DNA from 2 places in the Lentibacillus sp. L22 genome. Region 2 is predicted to be linked to the other one. Evidence: riboswitches for the same ligand, from Rfam matches in the RefSeq annotation. Region 2 holds a riboswitch; the other holds the start of a gene.
The links. Region 2 has a riboswitch for preQ1 ahead of ABRT01_RS13080 (QueT transporter family protein). Riboswitches for the same ligand answer to the same signal wherever they lie in the genome.
Positions count from the first base shown of each region.

Region 1 (4,439 bases), on a different contig from region 2:
ATCAAAATAAAAGCTGAGTAAGAAGGACATATGCGGTTAGCCCCCTCACTACATTAACGCATTAGAGTAGTGAGGGGCTAATCTCTTTCGTATTATGCCAGTCTGATATGCGGCTTCACCATCAATTCACGCGGAAAATCAGCTAATAATTCACAGCCTGTTTCGGTAACCCGGAATGATTCACTAATTTCTACACCCATATTCTCCATCCATATTCCCGGGATCAAATGGAAAGTCATGTTTGGCTCCAGAATAGTACGATCTCCAGGCCTTAAGCTTGCCGTATGCTCTCCCCAGTCTGGTGGGTAATTCAATCCCATCGAATAGCCCATCCGTGATTCTTTTTTAATACCATTTTTCTCAATAACTCTACGCCAAACCATTTCAAGTTCCTCGCAGGTTATACCAGGTTTGACTGCATCCAGTGCTGCATTTAACCCTTCTACGACACAGTCCGCGACATACTGCATTCGTTCAGTCGGCACACCAATTACAATCGTTCGGGCCAATGGTGAATGGTAACGTTTATAACAACCTGCCAATTCAATAATCGCTGGATCCCCCTGTTTAAAACGATCCTCGGTCCACGTTAAATGACATGCTGAGGTTTTTTCACCTGTTGGCAATAATGGAACAATTGCTGGGTAATCACCACCAAAATCCTCCAGGCCGCTTATTTGAGCATGAGCAATGCCTGCAACAACATCACATTCTCTTACCCCTTCATCCATCATGTCAAACGCGGTCTGCATCGCCTTTTCCGCGATTTTGCCGGCTCGTTTCATATAAGCGATTTCTTGATCCGACTTGACAATCCGAACCCAGTTAACCATATTGGTACCATCTTTAAATGTCGCATTTGGCAAACCTTTCACAAGTTGCAAATAGCATTTAGCCGTAAAATAATACGCATCACATTCAACGGCAATCGTTTGCTTATCTCGTTTTCGCATTTTTAACAAATCACAAACAAAGTCCATTGGATGCCTCTGGGTTGACTGCACATAATGATCGCCATATGGAATAATATGATCATCATCCAGCCAAGTAGTGTGTCTGGCCGCACTTGCATCTTGACTACGCCCCACCCAAATCGGCTGTTCTTCATCGATCAGGATAATAAGCACCTGATGAACATAAAATGACCAGGCATCATACCCTGTTAAATAATTCATGTTTGCTGGATCGGTCACCAGCAAAATATCAACCCCGGCATTTGTCATCCGCTGTTTTGTTTTCACTAATCGTTCCTTAAACTCCGAAACCGAAAATGTTAACATCCCTCATCCCATCCTCTCAAGCAAATATAACTTGCTGAACAACAGGATAGCGAATGAACCGCTTACATTTCTTAGCTCATTTCCGGGTTTCATTTAGGTTTCGGTGTTTACGGAAATCATCTTCTGCATTTTTATTCCTATCCTGTTATTTGTCCACAAGATAAAACGGGCTTTGTACACACGCACTAAAAGGAATTTAGCAATAAAGGTGCTTACTATATAAAATGCAAAAAAAATCATTTTGGAACCTGTCAATGTGGTTTTAACTATATTATAAATCAACACTTTTTTGAATGCAATAACTATTGCGAATCATTATTTTGTAATTCTAGTTATGTAAAAGCGAACCAACGATTCACCGCGATTCGCTCAAAATCTGTCATGCAACGCGATTCAATTCCTTCTCCATGTGTTTATTGGAATACTTTTTGTCGTTGTTCGCAATAGTCACGTTATAGCGTATGACTCCAAGGATGACCCAGGCACCAATAATCAGCCATTCATACGACTAAATCAGTACGGATGACATCACCGCAAATACTGATATGTAGCAGTGATTTGCGGGATTTCCAGAGTAATTGATACAAATTAACGATTGTCTATTTTCTCTGGATTCAAATCATGATTCATCAACCGATGGTCAGCCATTTGCGCAAATTTGGTACCTGGTTTGCCATAGTTACAATATGGATCAATTGAAATACCGCCTCTAGGTGTAAACTTTCCCCACACCTCAATGTAACGCGGATCCATTAGATCAATCAGGTCATTCATAATGATATTCATACTGTCTTCATGAAAATCCCCATGATTACGAAAACTGAATAGATACAGCTTTAGTGATTTGCTTTCTACCATCTTTTGATCTGGAATATAGCTGATATAAACGGTTCCAAAATCCGGCTGTCCAGTTTTCGGACAAAGCGTTGTAAACTCAGGGCAGTTAAATTTCACAAAATAATCCCTATTCGGATGCTTGTTATCAAATGTCTCCAATACTGCCGGTGTGTAATCAAAGGCATATGTTGTTCCTTGACTGCCTAACAAAGTAAGATCAGTCAAGTCATTATCATCGCGTCCTGCCACGTTAAATCCTCCTTTACTCCATTAAAAAAACCATGGTCCCCTAAGGCACATGGTTTTTGGATCATGACATGTTTTGTCCTTAGTTTTTTATAGAGGGTTGAACTAAGAACCTCTCCAGTATAGTTAGGTATTCACCCATTGTTTCTGCTGGTAATTATATCTGGAAGGCTTGAGGATGTCAACGTTAATTTAGAGGTTATCCAGCTTAACATTTGAATTTCGTCCCACCTCATTTCATAATAAAAACACAAGTAAAAATTTGATTGGAGGTCATTCCATGAATTTAGGTCTTGAAGGCAAGTCGGTTGTTGTATTGGCATCTAGTAAAGGTTTGGGCAAAGCAGCTGCACACCTATTTGCGGAGGAAGGGACACATGTTTTCATCGCCAGCCGGAATGAAAGTGAACTGGAGAAAACAAAAAATGAGATCCAAAAAGAAACAGGGAATGCGCATGTTCACTATCAAGTTTGTGACATTACCAACCCTGATTCCATCAAACAATTAATCGCGAAAGCAGCTGCGAAACATGGAACGATTGATATCCTTGTCAATAATGCGGGCGGTCCTCCTGCTGGTTTATTTGATGATTTTGATGACGACGCCTGGCAAAACGCATTTGAATTAAACCTGTTAAGTTTTGTCCGGGCGATCCGTGAAGCACTGCCATATATGAAAAAGCAACAAAGCGGGCACATTGTTAATATCACGTCCTCATCCATTAAACAGACATTGGACAATCTGATTTTGTCCAATACGTTTCGGGCGGGGATTGTTGGTCTTGCCAAAAGCTTGTCACAGGAACTTGCAGCGGACAATATTTTAATCAATACGATTGGGCCAGGCAGGATTGCGACTGACCGGGTGACTAGTCTCGATCAAATCACTGCGAAAAAGCAAAACATGGACCCAGATGAGCAAAGAAAAAAATCAGAACAATCGATTCCCATGCAACGTTACGGTGAACCAGATGAGTTTGCCAAGATGGTTGTCTTCCTATGTTCCCAGGCAAATACGTATGTAACCGGGCAAACACTTGTCGTTGATGGTGGACTGGTCAAGGCATTGTAGATAGAACAAAAGCGCTGCGGAATCTTTGAGTTTGCAGCGCTTTTCCAACTATAAATCAATCCAAACCTCACTTTCATACCACCTACTTCTCATCTCCCACCCAGACAATTTTTGGGTAAGAGTCTTATTACTCGTCATAGAGAATCCCAGAAAGTAAGCTATCCTTTCACCGATCCTGCCAACAAGCCTCTGACAAAATACTTACCTAAAAAGATATAGACAAGCAATGTTGGCAATGCAGCTAGTAATGCCCCAGCCATTTGCACATTCCATTGAACAATCTGACTGCCGGATAAGTTTTGCAGAGCGACCATAATTGGTTGTTTATCTGACGTTGTAATGGTTACAGCAAACAAAAATTCATTCCAAATATTTGTAAACTGCCAAATCGCTACAACAACAAACCCCGTGATCGACAGGGGAATCATAATATGCCGGAAAATCCCCAAAAAACTAGCACCATCGATTTTTGCAGCTTCGATCATCGTGTCCGGGATACTGGCATAAAAATTGCGAAACATCAACGTAGTTATTGGCAGACCATAGACAACATGAACTAGTACCAATCCCGAAATTGTATTATACAAATCAATTGACCGTAAAAATTGGATCAATGGAATCAAAATACTTTGATACGGTATAAACATGCCAAAGAGAATAATCGTAAATATCGTATTCGACCCTTTAAATTTCCACTTGGATAACACATAACCGTTCATGGCACCGAATAACGCGGACAATAAAGTCGCAGGGATTACCAAGTAAACACTGTTCCAAAAGTTCGGTGCCAAGTTTGTAAAAGCTTGGGCATATGAGCTGAAATCAATCGTTGTTGGTAATGCCCACATTTGCTCAAGTGATACTTCATCCAATGGCTTTAAACTCGTGACAATGATCACGTAGATTGGCATCAAAAATAATATAGCCAAAATGATGAGGATCAAGTATTTTATGAATTTACCAATATAGGATGCTGCCATTATTGATCCCCCTTTCGACTGTTC
Region 1 covers NZ_JBFNXI010000048.1:1,076-5,514, reverse strand. Annotated here, with positions in the region: gene ABRT01_RS15465 (2-hydroxyacid dehydrogenase) at 1-21, shown strand, start outside; gene ABRT01_RS15460 (M24 family metallopeptidase) at 93-1,280, opposite strand; gene queF (preQ(1) synthase) at 1,869-2,366, opposite strand; PreQ1 riboswitch class I at 2,440-2,485, opposite strand; gene ABRT01_RS15450 (SDR family oxidoreductase) at 2,644-3,435, shown strand; gene ABRT01_RS15445 (carbohydrate ABC transporter permease) at 3,594-4,346, opposite strand; gene ABRT01_RS15440 (carbohydrate ABC transporter permease) at 4,415-4,439, opposite strand, start outside.
Region 1: another riboswitch for preQ1. It lies ahead of queF (preQ(1) synthase); the one in region 2 lies ahead of ABRT01_RS13080 (QueT transporter family protein).

Region 2 (4,439 bases):
CCTTTTGGTAAAGGTTCATTCCCGTTTTTATTTTTACCAGTCTAAAAAGAGATTCCAAATTTTCATCATACCATGACAAAAACGGAAAGGTTTCTGCCATTCACACAATCGACCGTCAGTGAATATGGTACAATTGACCGATAATTTTGTTACGCATTAACTGGCAGTAATCCCCTACTTCAAGACTTAAGGGTAATCCAAGCAGGAAAAGTTGGGGGTAAATTCCTGATTAGTGAGATACAATGGCAACTTACCGATGCATTAGCAGAGGTTATTGCCACCAATTGGGTTCGTAGTGTCGCTTTATCTGCGTCCAAGCGAGGATATTAGCGACAGTAGAACGGGACTAACAATCAGTGGTGGATAAAGTAAACCCCCACTGATTGGAGTTTCACTTTATCTGTAGGGAGGTGTCTTTGTGGCGACGATCAAACCGCCTATATTGCAACCAGGAGATACGATTGGCATTGTCACATTGGGTAGTCCGCTTCCTGACAACGAGATTAACAATCGTATAGAAACAGTAAGAAGTCTTGGCTTCCAAGTGGTGTTAGGTGACCATACCTACGCCCAAGATGGCTTCCTCGCCGGTACTGATGAAGAGCGTGCATCTGATTTGATGCGCATGTTTGCCAATGATCAGGTCAAATTGATTTTGCCTACACGAGGCGGCGTTGGCGTTGCAGGCATCCTCCCACATCTTGATTTTGATTTCATTCAAAGTCATCCGAAAATCCTCACCGGTTATAGTGATATTACGGTACTCTTAAATGTTTTGGCCCAGTATGCAAACTTAGTTACATTCCAAAGCCTTTTGCTGCTTGACTTCACTACTAGTACACCAGGCTACAATTACGATCAATTTTTCGCTGCGACATCGGTACGCACCATGCAACGGCAAATTCAAAATCCGTCGTTCATGCCACAAATTAGCAGGGTTGGAGGAAATGTCACCGGCCCGATTGTTGGCGGAAATCTGACCTCATTTACCGGTACACTTGGCACCCCTTTTGAAATTGATACAAAGGGGAAAATTCTATTATTGGAAGAAACCCATGCGCCGATAAATACAGTTTACCGGTATATGAATCACCTTAAATTAGCTGGAAAATTTGATGATTGTATTGGGATTGTCATGGGGGAATGCACCGATTGTCCGATTGCGTATGGAACAACGTATGAAGATTTAATTAATGCATTTCTTGTCCCAATGGGAAAGCCGCTGATGACCAATGTCGCAACTGCACATGGGACCTATAAAGCAGCCATACCAATTGGAGCGACTGTTAATCTGGATACAGAAAATAATACATTGACAGTGATAGAACCGACAGTCAGTTAGGGTCAGAGGGACGGTTCTTCTGTCCCACCACATATTTCCATGTAAAAAAATGGTGGAACAAGGTGCCTGTCCCTCTGTCCCGATTATATTAGGTTACTAAAGTGTACTTTTTTATTTAATGCATACATAATTGGGATGCCGATTGCCATGATGACTAATTCGCCGGCAGCTGTTGTTAACCAGGATAACAGGAATGGAAGGTGCAACACCAAGTACAATTCAAAAGCAATGATGAACATGTTGAAGGTGAAGACAAGTGTGTTCATCACCATGAGTGTAACCTGATTTTTAATGTACCTCCCGAGCAAAATTGTGATCCCCAACGACAATGCGGAATGCCCTACCCCAAACAATAAATCCATCGTTCCGGTTACAGAGAAGATATTGGTTAAAAAAACGCCTACTACAATCCCGGCAAAATATTTTTTGTTGAAAACCACCAGATGATTAAAGATTTCCGGGATTCGAAATTGGATATTCGAATAGGCAAGCGGTGGGAAAATTAATAATACCAATGAAACGGCAACATACAGCGCCGCAATCACCGCATTCACAACAAGGGTTTTGATATTCATTTGTTTCACTCCTTAGTTTTTTAACGTGGGATGGTCGCGAACCACGTGTTTAGTAAATCCTCAAACTATTACATTATAAGTCTTTTAGAGGAAAAATCAAATTTAGTACCAGGTATTAACACTATATGATAAAATAAAAAGACTAAGGAATATAAGAGAGGGGAACAGTATGTATCATTTTGCTGCTTCAGTCCTAAACATCATTTTAAGCCTGTTTGGCAGGGTGAAAGTCTATCATAAAGAGAAATTGCCTCAAAAAGAAGGTTATATTATTGCATGCACGCATACTGGCTGGGTGGATATACTCTGGCTTGGTCTGGCCGTTTTGCCAACGAAGATCCATTACATGGCAAAAAAAGAGCTGTTTGAACAAGGTCTGATCCGCCGACTAATGCGGAGTTTAAATGCCTTTCCGGTTGATCGGGAAAATCCAGGTCCAAGTTCGATTAAAATTCCACGCAGACTGATTGCAGATGGGAAAGTGGTTGGCATATTTCCAAGCGGTATGAGAACGAGTGAAGAGGTACCTTTAAAAAGGGGAGCGGTCACTATCGCAAGTTACGCCAAGGCTCCAATTGTACCTGCTGCTTATGTTGGCCCCAACAACTTCAAAGATTTGTTTAAACGGAAGAAACCTCAACTTATTTTTGGTGATCCTATTGTATTATCCAAGGAGTTACCAAAAAAGGAAGCGCTGGAACTAATGTTGAAGGAACTGAATGAGGAATTTAGCAGTTTGCGGAAAGAACTACTTGCAAAACAATAAACCCCACTGCCAGGTTGATACGCTACCGGCAAAGTGAGGTTGATATTTTTAGTTGCCAGGTCGATAGTTCATGTAGTTTGGTTGATAAACTACACAATCCGGTTGATTACCTTGCTAACTTGGTCGATAAATCGTGCAGTCTGGTTGATAAACTGCGCAATCAGATCGATTCAACAGCCCCTCTCCAAATATACTGGCCCATCACCGCATGTTAAATACGTTTACTATCCGCTTTGCGTCCTGACCATATCCAGCCAAATACCGCAATGGCAATCAGAAATCCCCAGAAGATAATTTTCCATTCTATGCTATGGGGAAAATCTTCAGGTATTATATTGACACCGGGATGTGCCAGTGTAATAATCGCTAGTTTAACTCCGACCCAGCCAACAATCAGATATGCCGCTGTTTCCAGGCCAGGCCGCTTGTCTAGCAAGGTTACAAACCAATTTGCAGCAAATTTGATTAATACTAAACCTGCAATTCCGGCAATAATTACGATGGCAAATTTTCCGCCATCCATGCCGCCAAATTGCGGTAACGGGGTGTCCGGCAGTGTCATTGCCAATGCAACTGCAGCAAGTATGGAATCAATCGCAAAGGCGAGATCCGCAATACCGATTTTACCTACAGTGGACCAAAAACCATTTACGAAAGAAGCCTTCTTTTTTTTGGTTGACCCAGAATAGTTGCTAATGACATTATTAATTCCAAGATAAATCAAGTATATGGCTCCCAATGCTTGGACTTGCCAAACATTTACTAGAAATGAGATGACGAACAAAGCGGAAAAGCGAAAAATAAAGGCACCTATAATGCCATAGTTAATTGCTCTATCTTTTTGATTGTCTGGCAGATGTTTTGCTATTACCGCCAGCACAAGGGCGTTGTCAGCTGATAATATCCCTTCCAGGCCGATTAAAATAAGTAATGTCCAACCATATTCAAGCCACAATGTGTCCAAATGAATACTCCTTTCAAAAATAAAATAGAGGCTTCACCACTATGTGGCAAGGCCTCTATTTTAACAAGGCGAGACCTTTACCCACATAGGCAAAGGTCTCGCCAACAACGCTGGAGGTTGCCAGAAAAGCCGAGAGTTATACTCTGTAATGACGACTTTACTGAGAAAGCTACTCCCCTTTGAAATCTATCTTTATTTAATCATAATGTTCGTTATTTGTCAATATTTTACCAAAATTAGTGTAGTAAAAAACAACAAAAACGCATTACCTTCCAATCAGATGGATCTCTTGCCGCTCGTATGGTGCATCCTGATAGCTGTTCAATAAACCTTTCTTGGCAATAGTCTCTTTGGTAATTACTTTTTGTTTTAACGTAAGATCAACCTGCCCATCAAAAGGGAAACATTCCATTTGGATGGTTTGATCATTTCGCCATTCGATCCATGCTTTATCTTGCTTAAAAAAGGTAAAGGCATCAGAAACAGGTATTCCGCTTTTGAAAAATCGATGTTCATCCTGTTTGGCTACACCTGGGTCATTTAAACAAATATATAGGGAGACGTTGTCGAAAAACTGAAGCAGAGCGTAATGATAATCATAGTTATCCTGGTCGAACGCTGCAAACGATTCCATGATTCGTTGTTGCCGATCTTTTTCCTGCTGTACAAATTGTTGCGCTTCTGGTGATTCATGATGAACAAGAAAACGGGTATAATGCCGGCTGCATAACAGGCTCGCATATGTATCCCGGGAAGCAACTTCATCGATTCCATATTTGTACAAAACTGTTT
Region 2 covers NZ_JBFNXI010000032.1:7,237-11,675, reverse strand. Annotated here, with positions in the region: gene ABRT01_RS13085 (S66 peptidase family protein) at 419-1,342, shown strand; gene ABRT01_RS13080 (QueT transporter family protein) at 1,426-1,917, opposite strand; PreQ1 riboswitch class I at 1,924-1,968, opposite strand; gene ABRT01_RS13075 (lysophospholipid acyltransferase family protein) at 2,087-2,683, shown strand; gene ABRT01_RS13070 (TerC family protein) at 2,895-3,647, opposite strand; gene ABRT01_RS13065 (DUF3891 family protein) at 3,913-4,439, opposite strand, start outside.